Regions from separate parts of the Bacillus thuringiensis genome, predicted to be linked through region 1. Evidence: a T-box and tRNA genes for the amino acid it is inferred to sense, from the RefSeq annotation. Region 1 holds a T-box; the other holds one or more tRNA genes.

Region 1 (9,638 bases):
AGCTCTTGTCGGCTCTATGGATGGTTCTGTTTTATTAAAAGAAACAGTAGTGGGTACTAATCCTGAAGAAGTAGGGTTAGAGGCCGCGGACCGTTTAATTAAACAAGGCGCCAAAGAACTCATTCTTGCTGCAAATAAGGAGCAACAATAAATATGAACGCTCTCGCTGGAAAAACGGTATTGATTACACGTGCCCAGCATCAAGCGAAACAAATGAGTGTAGCAGTGAAAGAAAAGAGCGGAATTCCATTGGAAATTCCGCTTTTGCGTATGGAAGGTATGTCTCATAGGCAAATTCAACATATTGAAGGGCAGCTACATTCGTATGACTGGGTTATTTTTACGAGCAGAAATGGTGTAGCTTTTTTTCTAGATAGTTTGAAAAAGAAACTACCACTAACCATTAAAATCGCTGCGGTAGGTGTGAAAACAAAATTAGAGTTAGAAAAAAGGGGCTATCAAGTTCATTTTGTTCCAACTTCATTTGTTGCAGAAGCATTTGCAGAAGAGTTTCTAAAAGAATTAAGTGGAAATGAACGTATTTTATTTCCAAAAGGAAATTTAGCAAGAGATGTAATACCAGTTAAACTTCGGGAAATTGGTGTTTCTCTAGATGAGTTAATCGTATACGGTACGAAAGTGAATATAGAAAAAAAGCAAGAGCTTATAGCAGCGTTGAAGTTAGGAGAAGTAGACATTATTACATTTACGAGCCCTTCAACTGTTACTAGTTTTGTTCGTTTACTTGAGGGTACAAACTGGAGAGAATGGACAAAAAAATGTACAATTGCTTGTATAGGACCTATTACGGAAAAAGAGGCAATTCGTTATTTTCCGTCTGTTATTGTGCCGAAAGAGTACACTGTAGAAGCATTGCTACAATGTGTTTGTGAATCTATAAAATGAAAGAATGGGGACAGAAATCTATGAACTCTTTACAATTTAATCGTCATCGTCGTTTAAGACAAAGCGGGGGCATGCGTGCGCTTGTACGTGAAACGTTTTTACATACGGAAGATTTTATTTACCCTATTTTTGTATTAGAAGGTGAAAATGTTCGTAATGAAGTTCCTTCTATGCCAGGCGTATATCAAATGTCTTTAGATTTATTGCAAGCTGAAATGCAAGAAGTTGTTGATTTAGGTATTCGTTCTGTTATTGTATTTGGTTTACCTGCTGAAAAGGATGAAGTTGGATCATCAGCATATTGTGATCATGGAATTGTACAACGTGCTATTCAACAAATTAAAGGTGATTTCCCTGAGCTAGTAGTAGTTGCGGATACATGTTTATGTCAATTTACAAGCCATGGTCATTGCGGTGTAATTGAAGATGGTATTATTTTAAATGACGAGTCTCTTGCAGTTCTTGCGAAAACAGCTGTAAGTCAAGCGAAAGCAGGAGCGGACATTATTGCGCCATCAAACATGATGGACGGCTTCGTAACAGCAATTCGCCATGCATTAGATGAAAATGGTTTTGGACACGTGCCAGTTATGTCGTACGCTGTGAAATATTCATCAGCATTTTATGGGCCATTCCGTGATGCTGCGCACGGTGCACCGCAATTTGGTGACCGTAAAACATATCAAATGGACCCAGCGAACCGTATGGAAGCATTCCGTGAAGCAGAATCAGATGTAATGGAAGGTGCTGATTTCTTAATTGTAAAGCCAGCTCTTTCTTACTTAGATATCATTCGTGATGTGAAAAATAACTTCAATTTACCAATCGTTGCTTACAACGTAAGTGGTGAATATTCGATGATTAAAGCGGCAGCGCAAAATGGCTGGATTAATGAAAAAGAAGTTGTTCTTGAAAAATTAATTAGTATGAAACGTGCAGGAGCAGACTTAATTATTACGTATCATGCGAAAGATGCAGCAAAATGGTTACAAGAAGGAGGCGCTAAATAATGAAAAAGTTTGATAAGTCGATTGCGGCGTTTGAAGAGGCACAAGACTTAATGCCTGGTGGCGTAAATAGCCCGGTTCGTGCTTTTAAATCTGTTGGGATGAATCCGTTGTTTATGGAGCGTGGAAAAGGCTCTAAAGTATATGATATTGATGGGAATGAATACATCGACTACGTATTATCATGGGGGCCTTTAATTCATGGTCATGCAAATGATCGTGTGGTAGAAGCGTTAAAATCAGTTGCTGAAAGAGGTACAAGCTTCGGTGCACCAACAGAAATTGAAAATAAATTAGCGAAACTTGTTATTGAGCGCGTACCATCAATTGAGATTGTGCGTATGGTTAACTCTGGAACGGAAGCGACAATGAGTGCACTACGTCTAGCTCGTGGTTATACAGGTCGTAATAAAATCTTGAAATTTATCGGTTGTTACCACGGTCATGGTGATTCGTTATTAATTAAAGCTGGTTCTGGTGTGGCGACTTTAGGTTTACCAGATAGCCCTGGTGTACCAGAAGGTGTAGCGAAAAATACGATTACAGTAGCTTATAATGATTTAGAAAGTGTGAAATACGCTTTTGAACAATTCGGTGATGATATTGCTTGTGTAATTGTAGAACCAGTGGCAGGGAATATGGGTGTAGTTCCTCCGCAACCAGGATTTTTAGAGGGGCTTCGTGAAGTAACAGAACAAAACGGTGCACTGCTTATTTTTGATGAAGTAATGACAGGGTTCCGTGTTGCTTATAACTGTGGACAAGGTTACTACGGTGTAACACCTGATTTAACTTGTTTAGGTAAAGTAATCGGTGGTGGCTTACCAGTAGGAGCGTACGGTGGTAAAGCAGAAATTATGCGCCAAGTTGCGCCAAGCGGACCGATTTACCAAGCTGGTACTTTATCAGGTAACCCACTTGCAATGGCAGCAGGTTATGAAACGTTAGTACAGTTAACGCCAGAATCATATGTAGAATTTGAGCGTAAAGCTGAAATGTTAGAAGCTGGATTACGTAAAGTAGCTGAAAAACATGGCATTCCGCATCATATTAACCGTGCAGGTTCTATGATTGGTATTTTCTTTACAGATGAGCCCGTTATTAATTACGATGCAGCAAAATCTTCAAACTTAGAATTCTTTGCGGCTTACTATCGTGAAATGGTAGAACAAGGTGTATTCTTACCGCCATCTCAATTCGAAGGTTTATTCTTATCGACAGCACATAGTGACGCAGATATTGAGGCGACGATTGCAGCAGCTGAAATTGCAATGTCAAAATTAAAATAATGTATTAGAGAAAAATCGCTCTCCATAAGGGGAGCGATTTTTTTTATTCATAAAGTAAGCTTTCCCTACATAAATCTGTAATGACATATAGTTTGGGAGGGGGAAAAGAAGTGGCTGCAGATCATTCGTTACGATTTTCATTAAAAGAATCTGTTTGGTTCCAAAAGGGACAGGAAGTCGATGAACTTTTGTCAATTTCGTTAGATCCAGACGTTGAGATAGAAGAGCTTGATCATGAAGTAATTGTGAGAGGGCAATTAGATTTAACGGGAGAGTATGTTGCACGAAAAGATGATTCGGCGTATTCATTAAGAGAACTATCGCCAGCAAAGTCAATTGATTATGTAGAAACAAGGGAAGATGGGGTTAATGAACTTGTTCATTCCTTTCCGCTTGAAATATCAATTCCGAGAAATCGAGTGAAAGTAATTGAAGAACTATATGTATCAATTGAGGAATTTGATTATGAATTAAAGGAAAATGGTTGCTTACAATTATTAGCGGATATATCTATTACCGGTTTATGTGATGAAGAGAGAAGCGAGGATGAAGCTGAAGAGGAAGAGACGGTGTATGCGGAGTTAGAAGAAGATTCAGCGCAAGAGGATGAAAATAGACCGGCGCCGCATGTAGAAGAACCAACATATAAGGAATCAGATGAGTGGGAAGATTACGCATTTGAACCGTTCCAGTTAGAGGAAAGAAAAGAACAGGAATTAGAAGAAGAGAAAATAGAAGAACATGAATTTGTGGAGCGTGAAGCGGAGCAAGAAACAACGCCGCAATTTGAATTGTTTGGGCGAAAAGATTTCAAGAAAGAAAAAGCGAAAAAGCAGGAAGAACAAGAAGAAGAGTACTCACAGCGAGATGAAAATGCGCTTTATTTAACAAAACTATTTACGAAAGAACCGGAAGAAGAATTTACAAAGTTAAGAATGTATTTCGTGCAAGAAGGGGATACAATTGAATCTATTGCAGAACGTTATGAAACGTCTGTACAAAATGTGTACCGTGTCAATCAAACAGAAGATATATTTTTAAATACGGGGCAAATTATTTATATTCCCGTTTCAAGGGTAAAGGCGAAATAAGGAAGTGAGTGTTTTCACTCGCTTCTTTTCTTAGAGGCTATGTTTTGAATAGAAAGGGTTATTCGTATGGATATTGAATTACGAAATCACTATGAACCTATCGTGAGGCAATATAGATTGGATACGCAGCATATGGAAGAGCACGGAAGTGTAATGAAAATTTATACGAATCAAGGTCCATATGCACTCAAGAAAATAGAAGGCAGAAAGTTAGAGCGGAATAATTTTCTGCATCATATTCAATATTTGAAGGAGAAAGGTTTTTCAAATTATGTACCTATATACCATGCGACGGATGGAAATTATATTTTAAGTGACGGGACGTATAATTATTATTTAATGCCTTGGTTAGAACGTGCAGAAGGAAACGGCGAAGACAATGATCAATACCATAAAATGTTTCAGACACTCGGAACGTTGCATCAAAAAACTGTGAAGGAAGAAACATATACGGAAGAAGATTTAGAAAAACATTATACAACTATATCCGATCGCTGGGAAAATGATGGTGAGATGTTAGAAGAGTTTCTCGTAGAATCTGAATCGAAATGGTATATGTCTCCGTTTGAATTACAATATTGCACGTACTATCATCATGTAATGAGAGCGCGTGAATTTGCAACGAAGCAATTAAATGAGTGGAACGATGCGATGAAAGAAAAAGAGAAAACACGTATTACTTTTGTGCATGGTAACGTGTCGCTTAATCATTTTTTATTTGACTATGAGCGGAATGGCTATTTTATTAGTTTGGAAAAATCGAAGTTTGCAACGCCTGTGCAAGATATAGTAGGTTTTTATTCGCGGTCTTTAAACACATATCCAATCGCAAGAAGTGATCGGTTTGAATGGTATCAAATGTATCAAAAAAATTTTCCATTTACGAAAGAAGAGCAACTTCTCATGTTTGCTTATATGACGTATCCATCACAATTTATTCGACAAATCGGGTCTTATAGGAAAAGAAAAGATAATCGCAGCGAGGAAAATGAACTGCGCGAAGTAAAGAGTTTGCAACAATCGCATTGGCTCGTTAGCAATATAGAATATTTCCTGTCACAATTACAAGCTGCCCAGCAAGGGAACGGGTAAAGTGAAACTTTAATCAGTGGGTGGCTCCCATCTAACTTCTTTGCTTCAGTTGAATTTTGAGGTGGGGGTCTTACTGCCCGCAAATAGCGGGATAAAGAAGATAAGTAGAGAATGCTACTTATCTTTTTTGTATTCACCCGAAAAGCCATAGTTTTAAATTTATCTTGACGAATAAGGTTTCGTTTTTTACACTATTGTATATAATAATTAACAATCATATAAATGCCTTGAAGGGGAAGAGTATAACATGAAACGTCTTCAGAGAGGAGAATCATTAGCTGGGAGATTCTCTAGATAGTTATGTTAGAAGGTAGCCCTGGAGCATCTTTTCTGAACGGAATAGTTCTCATTAGGAAAAGACGGATTTGTCCGTTATCAAATTAAGAGTATAAGCAAATTATGAATTTGTTTGTAAATAAAGGTGGTACCGCGATGTCCCTCGTCCTTTTTGGATGAGGGACATTTTTTATTTTAAGGAGGGAAAATAATGTCAAACACGGAAAAGAATTTACCAACTAAATATGATCATATGTCCGTTGAAGAAGGCCTTTATCAATGGTGGCTTGAAGGCAAGTATTTTGAAGCAACAGGAGACGAGAAGAAACAACCGTATACAATTGTAATTCCACCTCCGAACGTAACTGGTAAGTTACACTTAGGTCATGCTTGGGATACAACTCTTCAAGATATTTTAACTCGTACGAAGCGTATGCAAGGATACGATGTGTTATGGCTTCCAGGAATGGACCATGCTGGTATCGCAACACAAGCGAAAGTAGAAGGAAAACTTCGTGAAGAAGGTATTTCACGTTACGATCTTGGCCGTGAGAAATTCCTTGAAAAAGCTTGGGAGTGGAAAGAAGAGTACGCTTCTCACATTCGTCAACAATGGGGGAAAGTTGGTTTAGGGCTAGACTATTCTCGCGAACGTTTCACATTAGACGAAGGTTTATCTGATGCGGTTAATAAAGTATTCGTTCAATTATACGAAAAAGGCTTAATTTACCGCGGTGAATATATTATCAACTGGGATCCAGCAACACGCACAGCTCTTTCTGATATTGAAGTAATTCATAAAGAAGTTCAAGGTGCATTCTACCATATGAACTATCCGTTAACAGACGGTTCAGGTCACATTCGCCTTGCTACTACTCGTCCAGAAACGATGATTGGTGATACAGCGGTAGCAGTTCATCCAGAAGATGATCGTTACAAACATTTAATCGGAAAAACAGTTACACTTCCAATCGTAGGCCGTGAGATTCCGATTATTGCTGATGAGTACGTAGAAAAAGACTTCGGAACAGGCGTTGTAAAAATTACACCAGCTCATGATCCGAACGACTTTGAAGTGGGTAACCGTCATGACTTACCACGCATCTTAGTAATGAACGAAGATGGATCGATGAACGAGAAAGCTGGTAAGTATAACGGTATGGATCGTTTCGAATGCCGTAAAGAATTAGTGAAAGACTTACAAGAAGCTGGCGTATTAGTAGAAATCGAGCCTCATATGCATTCAGTAGGTCATAGTGAGCGTAGCGGTGCAGTAGTTGAGCCTTACTTATCAACACAATGGTTCGTAAAAATGGCTCCACTTGCAGAAAAAGCAGTAGCACTTCAACAAAAAGAAGAAGAAAAAGTAACGTTCGTACCAGAGCGTTTTGAAAACACATATTTACGCTGGATGGAAAACATTCATGACTGGTGTATTTCTCGTCAATTATGGTGGGGACACCGCATCCCAGCTTGGTATCATAAAGAAACTGGTGAAGTATACGTAGGTACAGAAGCACCAGCAGATATTGAAAACTGGAATCAAGATAACGACGTACTTGATACATGGTTCAGTTCAGCGTTATGGCCATTCTCAACACTTGGTTGGCCAAATGAAGATTCAGCAGACTTCAAACGTTACTATTCAACAGATGCACTAGTAACTGGTTATGACATCATCTTCTTCTGGGTATCTCGTATGATTTTCCAAGGTTTAGAGTTTACAGGCGAGCGTCCATTTAAAGATGTATTAATTCACGGTTTAGTTCGTGATGAGCAAGGTCGTAAGATGAGTAAATCTCTTGGTAACGGTATTGACCCAATGGATGTTATCGAGAAGTACGGTGCAGATGCAATGCGCTATTTCTTATCAACAGGAAGTGCACCAGGTCAAGATTTACGTTTCAGCATGGAAAAAGTAGAATCTACTTGGAACTTCATTAATAAAATTTGGAACGCATCACGTTTCGTATTAATGAACATGGATGACATGAAGTATGAAGAAATCGATTTAACTGGTGAAAAATCAGTTGCAGATAAGTGGATCTTAACTCGCTTAAACGAAACGATCGAGAGTGTAACACGTAACATGGATAAATATGAGTTCGGTGAAGCTGGTCGTTCATTATACAACTTCATTTGGGACGATTTCTGTGACTGGTACATTGAAATGGCGAAACTTCCACTATACGGTGAAGATGAAGCAGCTAAGAAAACAACTCGTTCTATTTTAGCTTACGTATTAGATCAAACAATGCGTCTATTACACCCATTCATGCCATTCGTAACAGAGAAAATTTGGCAACATTTACCGCATGAAGGCGAATCTATTACAGTAGCTGCGTGGCCAACAGTTCGCGAAGATTTACAAGATACGGAAGCGGCAGCAGAAATGCACCTTCTAGTTGATATCATTCGTTCTGTTCGTAACATCCGTGCAGAAGTTAATACGCCAATGAGCAAAAAAGTTCAAATGCAAATTAAAGCAAAAGATGAGGCTGTACTTGCTCAACTTACGAAAAATAGCTCTTACATTGAGCGTTTCTGTAACCCAAGTGAATTAACAATTCAAACGGATTTACAAGCGCCAGAAAAAGCGATGACTGCAATCGTATCAGGTGCGGAGTTATTCTTACCGTTAGCTGATCTTATCAATCTTGATGAAGAGAGAGCTCGTCTTGAGAAAGAACTTGAGAAGTTTGATAAAGAAGTAGAACGTGTACAGAAGAAACTTTCTAACCAAGGTTTCGTAGCGAAAGCTCCTGCAGCGGTTATTGAAGGAGAGCGTGCGAAAGAGCAAGATTACCTAGAAAAACGCGAAGCAGTTCGTCAACGTCTAGCAGATCTTGAAAAGTAAAAATGTTTTTAGAGACTCACTATATTGGTGAGTCTCTTTTCTTTGCGTATAATAGAACTATGAAAGTTGTCTTTTGAAAGGGGAAAAGCATACGTGATACATACATACGAAGAAGCGATAGGGTGGATTCATACCCGGTTGAAATTTGGTATTAAACCAGGATTAGAAAGAATGAGTTGGATGCTAGAAGAGCTCGGAAATCCAGAGCGTCATATAAAATGTGTTCATCTTGCTGGTACAAATGGAAAAGGTTCAACGTTAACATATATGCGCTACATGTTAGAAGGCGCGAAATATAAGGTAGGAACGTTTACCTCTCCTTACATCGAAACATTTAATGAGCGCATTAGTGTGAATGGAACACCAATTGCAGATGAAGAGATTACTGAACTCGTAAAGATGGTAAAGCCAGTCGTTGAAAAGCTAGATGAGACAGATTTAGGGGAAGCGACTGAGTTTGAAATTATTACTGTTATGGCAATTTGCTATTTCGGTAAAGTCAATTTCTGTGATGTTGTTTTATTTGAAACAGGGCTTGGTGGACGTTTTGATTCTACCAATGTTATACACCCTGTTCTCACGATTATTACGAATATCGGTCACGATCATATGCATATTTTAGGGAATACACTAGGAGAAATTGCATATGAAAAGGCGGGGATTATTAAGTCTGGCGTGCCGGTAATTACTGGTGTACAAGATGAAGAAGCTTTGCAAGTCATTCAAAATGTTGCAAAGGAAAATCATGCAAACTTATACGAACTTGGCAATCATTTTACAGTGTTACATAAACAGTCTAACGAAGATGGGGAACAGTTTGATTTTACTTGTCCTTTTTCCGCATTTGAAGATTTGCAAATCTCAATGAAAGGTATTCATCAAGTAGGAAATGCAGCGCTAGCACTTATGGCGGTAATGTATGTAAAAACATATTTATCATTTTTAATTGAGGAAGAGGTAATAAGAACGGGATTACGGGAAGCGTATTGGATTGGGCGCTTTGAAAAGCTACAAAGTAACCCGGATATTATTATAGATGGTGCTCATAATCCAGAAGGTATTGAAAGCCTTGTGAAAACAGTAGAAGCGCATTATAAAGATAAAAATGTAATAGTTTTAT
Region 2 (9,638 bases), 2.3 Mb from region 1:
TACTTTAATATGTTTACCAAAATCATCTTTATTATCTTTCTTTACATCTTCTACATTATAATCTGTTTTCAGTAGAACCTTTTTAATATCTAAAGAGCCTTTATTTTCTAGTTTAAATTCTTTTTCAATTGTATCCCCAGGTTTTAAATTCGATACGTTAACAACTGTTGATGGATTTAATGCTAAATCAAGTGTCCCAGCCGCAAATGTATTGTTTGACACTTCTTTATCACTGAAAAACGCAAATGTTCCTCCACCAACTAACGCTGCTCCTAGTACTGCTGATGTAATACCCATTCCTAATTTTTTCTTTAAAGTCATGTCCATATCCCCTTAATATATATATTTGTTAACTTCCTAAACGGAAAGTATAACCAAACGAACTAGACGGATTGTTCTACTTTTTTATCTTTCTTTTCTCCGTCAATGCTACGAATAGCCCCAAAAATAGAAATCGCGGAATAACCAAGTAAAAAGACTCCTGGAATAATAAGAAGTAATGCTGCTCCCGCTTTTGAATTCGCATAATTCAGTAAATAACCAACGTACGGAACTGTAATATCTGCATACTTTCCAACTACATTTTCTGCAAGTACTGGCTCTAAATCTGGTCCGTTGTTGTTATCCCCTTTTGTTTCATACATTACTTTTCCATTTGTATCTTTCACACCGATAATACGGTGAGTGATAATTTTTTGATCTTTCTCTTTAAAGGTAATAACATCACCTTTTTGATATTTAGAACCATCTTTGTTTGGTTCTATTGCAATGATTGATCCTGTTAAAAACGTCGGCTCCATTGATCCTGAAAGAACACTCTTAAATTGGTATCCCATCACTGTCGGATCACCACCGCTCGCTTTTGAAGAAATAACTACAAAAGCTAAAAAAACCATCAATGCAAATAAAACAAATGAGATTGCGTTGCTAATTACCTTCCAAATTAATTTCATCGTCTCTCTCCCTCTCCGTTGTTTTATATTATTTGAAGTATGCAATGTTCATTTTGTTCTTTAACAAGAACACAAGTAAATGATATAACGAACTTTAAATTATTGCAATAAGAAAATTTACAATTATTAGTTAAATGTCTCTTTAGTATAAAAAAAGACTGTGACAAAATCTCTCCACAGTCTTTTTACTACTACGTTATTTTTCTTCTGTTTTCATTCCTTTTGTATTTCGGCGTAGCACTACATATAAAATGGCTCCAAATAATACAATTGCGCCTATCCCAACACTTATTACTTTCACATTTGACTCTTTTCCCTCAGATGCAACTGTATCTTTTTTAGGCATCGCAAAAGTGACATCTTCTGTTGAAAGAACATTTACCGTCGCAATTGTTTGATTATTTTTCGTAATATCAACTGCACCAACTACCTCACCACGATGTATTCCTTTATGATACAAAGATTCTTTATCTAATGAAGCTGCCCGGAAAATAGTTTTCACATTTTTCCCTTCATCTTTCTTAAGCATAAGTTCTGCACTTTTTTCCAACTCAGAACTAACATCTTTATTTAAATATGTTGTTTTTTGATGCCAATTATGTTTATCGAGCACTGTTTGCTTCGTAAATTGACCGAAAGAATAGTCCGCCATTTGCTTCAAATCTTCATAAATTTCAGGTCTTTGAGAAGCCATTACTACATTTATAATACGATTTCCATCTTTCTCATTTAATAAAACCAGTGTATTACGCGCTTCATTCGTAAACCCCGTCTTACCACCAATACTATATGGATTTTCAAAATAAGTAGATTTATTAAAAATAGACACCGTCTGGCTAGACGTCGTAACTGTCGTTCGTTTCGTATTCATCGCTTGTAAAATTTCAGGATATTTTTGCACACCTCTCGTAATCATAGCCATATCATACGGCGTCGTATAATGGTTCGGATCATGCAATCCATTCGGTGTTACAAAGTGGCTATCTTTCGCCCCTAATTGCTTCGCTTTCTCATTCATCATATTGGCGAAATTCTCAACACTCCCGCCAATCCGCTCCGCAATCGCATACGACACATCATTCGCACTCAGCACCATTAAAATCATAAGCGCAGTATTTCTATTAATTGTCTCTCCAGGTTGAAACTCAATTTGATAATTACTCTTCTCTTGATCTAACGCTAATTGTGAAAATGTAAATTGATCCTCTGGCTTCGTATGCTCCATGAGTAAAATCGCTGTTAACACCTTCGTCGTACTAGCAGGATATGCTCGGTGATATGCGTTTTTGTCATACAAAACATCTCCTGTTTTCGCATCAATTGTCGTTGCAAACTGACTAAAAACATTCGGTCCTTCTGCAGGTGGTGGTGCAACTTGTTCTGGATTTACTCCAATATTCGTCTCAGCACGCAATGTCATAGGTGTCAACAAAAACAAACAAATAACTGTAATAAAAACCAAAATTTTCTTAAAATTTACCATATGACTCTCCCTTTTCCATTTACTCCCCTAACAAAATAATAAATCTACCAATCATATGTAATTTGTATTAAACTGGAAGAATTTTCACTATTTTTTACTATATCATATTTTTACGATAAAGAACATAAATATACAATAAAAATAAGAAGGAATTACTCTTTCTTATCCTTCTCATCAATCAACGAATCTATTAACTTTTGACTAGCTTCCTCGGGCGTAATCTCATCCGTTATCCCCATAAACGACCAACCTTTAGAATCAACCCACTCAACAAACTCTTGTAAAAATTCATCATGTGTAACATCCACATCAAGAATCGATCCATTAATCGAAATCGTTCTATTTTTAGACACGCGCATCTTGAACGTTTTTCTTACCATTACAACTTTTCTCCCTCTACTTCTGAATATTTATAAAGTGAAACTTTCATCAACCCTCACTAATCGGACTTTTACGGGCAGCCCGACTCCAACCTAACTTCTTTACTTTTGCTGAATTTCGAGGTAAGGGATCTTACTGCCCGCAAATAGCGAGATAAAATAATCATGTATCTCTGTTATACATGATTTTCAGTAAATTGTAAAAAGGATATATTGGCCAATTTAAATAGCAAAAATGAAAATCTCTTACCTAAGTAAACGTAATACGACATACAATCGCTCATAAATTATTAAATAAATCCATAAAAATATACCCTTTAAAACATAATTGAGTAAGCCATTCTAGTCTTTTGGAAGATATTATCTAAAATAGTATACTAAACGGATAAAGGATATTTGAATACAGAAACTGAGCCTTTCTATTTAGCTGGACTCTTAAGTTGTAGACTTAGAGACTGATGCCGGAATTCATATTTAATTTCTATTTCTGTACATAATATCGTAAGAAAGAAGGTAGTACTGTGAAAACAACAGAAAATTTTACTGACAGGGCCGATATATATGCAAAATATCGCCCTAGTTATCCTAATGAATATATTGAGTACTTGCTTTCAGCTAACCAACTGAAAGGGAATCGGATTGTGGCTGATATTGGTTCAGGTACAGGGATATTTAGCCGCCAGCTGCTTGAAAGTGGTTTACATGTTATTGGAGTTGAACCAAATCATGATATGAGGAAGATCGCTGAGCAATCGTTAAAACTATATTCTCGTTTTCAATCCATAAAAGCAACTGCTGAAAATACTACTTTAAAAGAAAATAGTGTAGATTTAGTAACTGTTGCCCAAGCATTTCATTGGTTTGATAAAGAGGCTTTCAAAATCGAATGCCAACGAATTTTAAAACAAAAAGCAAATGTTGCTCTTGTTTGGAATAGTAGAGATTTAACTAGTCCACTTATTAAAGAGAATGCAGAAATTTGCCAGAAAACCTGCCCAAACTTTAAAGGCTTTAGCGGTGGAATAGATGAAAATCCAGAAGTATTTAACAGCTTTTTTAAAGATGGCAAGTATGAGTTTAAAGAATATCAAAATGATTTACTTTTTGATTATGAAGGGTTTTTGGGAAGAAATTTATCAGCGTCTTATGCTCCGAAAGAAAATGACGAACAGTATAAAAACTTTGTTTTTCTCCTATCAGATCTATTCGAAAAATACAGTGAAAATGGAAAAATTATTCTCCCGAATTTAACGCGAAGCTATCTAGGCAATGTATAAACAGCCTGATACAAAGAGACTTTGATCGAAATTAAAACAAGCCTAGCCCCTTCCTGAATGTAGAACGTGGTTAGGCTTGTTTTGCATTTTACCACATCAAATTCAAATGACTTTCGTACAATAAAGTAGAATATATTAGAAAGCACCTTAAACTGAGGAGGAACTCAATGGCGCGTTGTACGTATTGTAAAACGAAATGGAAAGTAAAAGATGTATGGTCGATACTCATGACATTTGAAAAAGATTGTCCGTATTGTTTTGGGAGGCAATATCTATCAAAGAAAACAGTGAACGCTATGCCAGAACTCATAAGCTTACCTTTACACTTCTTGTTCCCTTTTCTTGTTGATTTGAGTGATGAAGGTCCTTTGGATTGGTATCGGAAATAATATAACCTCTACATCCAAAGACTACTTTCTACTAAATTCGCTTCTCATCATTATCCCTTTATACATTACTATCATAATCGCTTATACTTTCCCTTTTGAAGATCCCGTAGCTCAGCATGAAGAGCGTCCCCTGAACAAGATTTATCAATTATGACTTTAATTAACGATGATATATTGTATACTGTTAAACATAAAAAGTTAGCATTAAGTTCCAATTAAATATTAATTGAAACCCAACACTACTTGTATTCTGAATTACAGAATACAAGTAGTGTTTTTTATTATGCATTTTTGCATACAGTATGATTTTTTCTTGTAAATAGATAATAATGGTATATAATAAAATCAACGTTTTACCAATAAAAGGTAATAAAGAGTGGTGGAATAAGCAAATAACCAAAACGTATTAACAGATTTGTTCTATGTAAATCATGATACATATATGGAATCAAAACTATGAAATTTTATGTAGAGGTTAGATTACTACAAGATGAAAGATTCATAGCGAATACACTCGAGGAAAAAAGCGTTCGATTAGATTAATGTTATAAAACTACTTAATGTGATATCTATGGAACGAATTGAGAATATACTTAGGGGGAATTTCAAGTGAAAACATTTGGTAAAGTATTATTAACAGGAGCTTTAGCTTTAGGTGGTTTAACAGCTATGAACATTGATACACCGAAGGCACATGCTGACGGAGCAAGCGAGTTCTGTCGTTATATTTGTGGTCCTAGCGAAACGTTGAATGGTGTTACAGTTCAAGTACACGCTACAGAATATAGCTTTGGTCAAAACGTAATTGCAAGAATTACAAATGAACGAGCTGAAGATATTCATTACAATGTCAGCATCGAGAAAAAATATGGCGATAACTGGGGAGAATATGATACTTTCTTCCATTGGCAAAATCAATGGGTTCCAGCTGGAAGTAATGATGAAATTTCTACTTTCACAGGATATGGCGAAAACATTTCAGACAATGGAACATATCGCTATAAAGTTGAAGTTGTAAGTGCTGACGGTTCTGTAGATACAATTTACACAGCAGGAATGACAGTTACAGGACGATAGCTCATGAACGAGCTCCATTATTTATGATTGTATTTTTGAAAATATCATTGATAATCGCGGTGATATTATTATTAAAATAAGCTCTTCGGGGCTTATTTTTTATATACAAATTGGAATGATAATATCCAGAAAATTACATCTTTACACTATTAAAGTTTGTTGCTATTATAGGAATACATCAAATGTTACAATATTCAATAAATTATACAAATCCTTCGATTACACGAATGAAATGAAAACACATTGCTGATCGTAATATTTATAGTTGGGATCCCGTAGCTCAGCAGGGAGAGCGCCACCTTGACAGGGTGGAGGTCGCTGGTTCGAGGCCAGTCGGGATCATAGGAAAAACCCCTTGATATTCAAGGGGTTTTCTTTATGTAGCAAATAAATGATTATTATTAAAACTAAATTCCCCCCCTACTTCTTGTCTTCATTTTGGAGAAAAACATAAATTATATCAATCATCGCTCTGCGTTGTTCGCCAGAACTCGATTCTTTACTCTCTTTTGGGATCTTTTTAAAGTTCTCTTTGAAAAATAGCTTAATACGATAATTTATATATAAAAATTATCGTAACAACAAAAAACTACATAGATTAACTATGTAGTCTTTTTAAATATGAATAAACCAATCTTATTTTTCCCCTAACTTGATTGCCCTTTTGATATTACTAAATGCGCCTTTACCATATAATAATACGCCACCGCGGTAAACACGACTCGTTAAACCAATCATCATACATATTGTTGCGATTAGAATCGCTAATGCAAGCGCAATCTCCCATACTGGGATATTGAGGAATCCAATTCGAACGAGCATAACAATAGGAGTAAAGAAAGGTATATAACTAGTAATGGTAACAACCGTGCTACTTGGATTTGACATTCCATAAAGTGCGATATATAAAGCAGCAATTAACATAAATGTTAACGGCATAACAGCTTGAGAAGATTCCTCTATACGACTAATAATAGAGCCGAGTAGACAAGATAATGAGCCATATAATAAGAATCCTAATGTGAAGAATAGAATCCCATACACCACTAAAGTAGGAGCAATAGAATTAAAATCAATACTGTTTAAAATATCATTTTCCGAATCATTAACTGATGTTTTATACCCAACAGTTGCGACCGAACACCAAATTATGATTTGCGTAATACCTGCTGATAATGTTGAAAATAGCTTCGCATATAAATGTTTGGTAGGCGAAATACTTGAAACAACTAACTCCATGACACGAGAAGATTTCTCTGTTGCAACATCTGTAGCTAATTGTGCAGCATACAATAATATCATTAAATAATTTAGCATGATAAAGGTATTAATTAAAATCCCTACACCCTCTGTATGTTTTCCATCTTTAACCTTATCTGATATAGTTTTGGTATGAATTTCTACTGGCATTGTTAACACCTTTAATTCATCTTGTGATAGATTTAATTGCTGCGCGAAATTAGAAGATTGTATTTGAGATAAAATCGTTTGAACCTTACTAACATCTTGCTGATTTGTATCTGTCTCAGTTATATACGTAGCCTTTAGTTGCTTATTATCCAATTCCTCTACAACGATTGCATATGTATAATTACCATCTTTAACACCTGATTCTGCTTTTTGTTTATCCGTACTATGTTTAACATGTATCTTACTATCGACATTTTTAAACACTTGTTGAATTGTTGTATATAATTCTTCTTTTTCTGTAACAACGACAACTTGCTCTTCCTCGTTACCTACAAAATAGTTATAAATTTTTTCAAAATTCATCATTCCTATAATTAACATAGAAATCATGATTGTAATAACAATATATGATGTAGCTTTTACCTTAGATTTATAGTTTTGTAAAAAAATCGTCCAGAAACTATTCATGCTGTGCACCTACTTTCTCAATAAAGATGTCATTTAATGTAGGTTCTTCTACTGCGAATTTTTTAACAAAACCTAATTTCGTTATCTCTTTAAATAAAACATGCGAAACTTCTTCATATGAAATTTTAAGAGTAACTGCATTTTTACGTTTCTTCATACTTTCTACACCTTTTATTTCTTTCAAATGATCAAAGTCATGATCGCCAACGATTACAACATTCTTTTTACCAAAGTCACTTTTAATTTTGGCAATATCTCCTTGAACAACAGGTACTCCTTTGTGCATGATACAAATGTGTTGGCATAACTCTTCCACATGTTCCATACGATGTGAACTAAAAAGTATCGACGCCCCTTGTTTTTGCATATCAAGAACAGCTTCTTTTAACATTTCAACATTTACTGGATCTAAACCACTAAATGGTTCATCTAAAATTAAAAGTTCAGGCTTATGTATAATCGCTGTTATCAGCTGAATTTTTTGCTGATTCCCTTTAGAAAGTTCTCCTACCTTTTTGTTCAGATGCTCAGTAATATTAAAACGCTCCAGCCAATAGTGAAGTTCTTTTTCTGCATCTTTACTTTTCATGTTCTTTAATTTTGCAAAAAAATTAACTTGTTCTTTGACAGTCATTTTCGCATAAAGCCCACGTTCTTCGGGTAAATACCCAATCTTATCCGTTACATCATAATTTATAGGCTTACCATTCCATGAAATGGTTCCGCTTGATTTCGATAAAAGGCCAAGTATCATTCGAAATGTAGTCGTTTTACCTGCTCCATTCCCGCCCAAGAATCCAAATATTTCACCTTTTGGTATCTCGATATTCAAATTATTCACTGCAACATGCTCGTCAAATTTCTTTGTTAAATCTTTAATTAGTAAACTCATTATCCACACCCTTAATTCTCAAGATGATTTATTTATACAATTGTATATCCATAGTCAACTACAATATTTTGCCCTCTAATGGCGTCACTCTTATAAGACATTAAAAATAAGATGACATTTGTAGAATCTGAATTTTCAACAAATTCCCTATATGGAATCTTTTTTAATAACTTATTTCCTTCAATGGACTTCAAATAGCTTTCGTTATTATCGTTTATGCTATAGGACAGTGAATTGTATACCACTGTAATGATTCATTTTTTATCTTTCAAAAATGAATCATTACCAACAAATGTTATATTTCGCATTATAAGGTTAGCATAAGATTTTAAATATTTAATATGCAATTCTGCATATTTTAATACTCTCAATTATTTACATAGTGTTTGACCATCTTTATTTAAAGCAGCCCCCACATTTACAAAATTCACTTAAAACAAGAATTTGTTTATCCATACTTTTTCTATAATTTTTCATGGAAGAACTGAAATTAATTAGTACCCCTGTTAAACACCTAAATCTGATACTTAAACTAACTAATCTTCCTCTAATAAATTGTTGTCTTATTTAACTTCACAATTAATAGTATCCAGCAGGCATAGTCACAACATCTTCGTACACCTCCTCATTAAAGCTGAAGGAACACTAATTAAAATCTGGTCCAGAAATTTTACCTTTCTACGTTACAGGATCCGCATAAGAAAACATAGAATACAGTACCTCCTCTGTTACAACTAGCTTTATGTCTTGAATTCCAAAAACACAATATCTAATTTATATAATTAATTTCGTGAGTTCAAACCTCTCCAGGTTCATAAAAAAGAGACACCATATCAACCTTCTACGTGATATGGTGTCTCTTTTTTATCTCATTCAATTACTTCCCACCAAACATCTTCTCCAAAGACTTTGCATTGGCAAACAATACTTCTTTCAAGTTATCGTCAGCAACGATTTTATAGTCGCCATCTTTGTCTTTCTTTAAGTTCAATGTAACTTCGCGAGTTGCCATTGCTGCATCTTTATCCGTTAAGTTTTTGATGATAGTTGAGGTCATTGTTTTTTCGATCGCTTTTTCAGATTGTTCTTTGTCTTCGCTAAATGCGCTAGCGAAAGCCATTGGCATAACTTCTCCCACTGCTTTTGTTACAGCAACGGATAGATCAGCAGATGTAATTTTCACTTTCACTTCTGCTTTGTCATCCTTTTTCGATACTTCTTCTATCTTTTCAAATTTAAAGTTCTTTGTAATTGCACTTAGCATTGCTTTTGCCTCAGCATCATCTGTTTTTTCATTTAGTTTATTAAA

The links. The T-box of region 1 lies ahead of AC241_RS22115 (valine--tRNA ligase). A T-box ahead of a tRNA ligase gene usually reads a tRNA of that ligase, here a tRNA-Val.
Positions count from the first base shown of each region.
Region 2: it encodes a tRNA-Val, which carries the amino acid that the T-box ahead of AC241_RS22115 (valine--tRNA ligase) is inferred to sense. The anticodon was not compared.

Region 1 covers NZ_CP012099.1:4,288,205-4,297,842, reverse strand. The annotation lists gene hemC (hydroxymethylbilane synthase) at 1-151, shown strand, start outside; gene hemD (uroporphyrinogen-III synthase) at 154-906, shown strand; gene hemB (porphobilinogen synthase) at 927-1,916, shown strand; gene hemL (glutamate-1-semialdehyde 2,1-aminomutase) at 1,916-3,202, shown strand; gene spoVID (stage VI sporulation protein D) at 3,283-4,293, shown strand; gene ysxE (spore coat protein YsxE) at 4,360-5,385, shown strand; T-box leader at 5,604-5,835, shown strand; gene AC241_RS22115 (valine--tRNA ligase) at 5,873-8,518, shown strand; gene AC241_RS22110 (bifunctional folylpolyglutamate synthase/dihydrofolate synthase) at 8,612-9,638, shown strand, end outside.
Region 2 covers NZ_CP012099.1:1,246,047-1,255,684, reverse strand. The annotation lists gene AC241_RS06495 (CalY family protein) at 1-321, opposite strand, end outside; gene sipW (signal peptidase I SipW) at 384-953, opposite strand; gene AC241_RS06485 (D-alanyl-D-alanine carboxypeptidase family protein) at 1,150-2,436, opposite strand; gene AC241_RS06480 (hypothetical protein) at 2,589-2,816, opposite strand; gene AC241_RS06475 (class I SAM-dependent methyltransferase) at 3,338-4,093, shown strand; gene AC241_RS06470 (hypothetical protein) at 4,261-4,482, shown strand; gene AC241_RS06465 (hypothetical protein) at 5,092-5,559, shown strand; tRNA gene AC241_RS06460 (tRNA-Val) at 5,829-5,901, shown strand; gene AC241_RS06455 (ABC transporter permease) at 6,196-7,437, opposite strand; gene AC241_RS06450 (ABC transporter ATP-binding protein) at 7,430-8,329, opposite strand; gene AC241_RS32685 (SDR family oxidoreductase) at 8,362-8,574, opposite strand; gene AC241_RS06445 (DUF4878 domain-containing protein) at 9,207-9,638, opposite strand, start outside.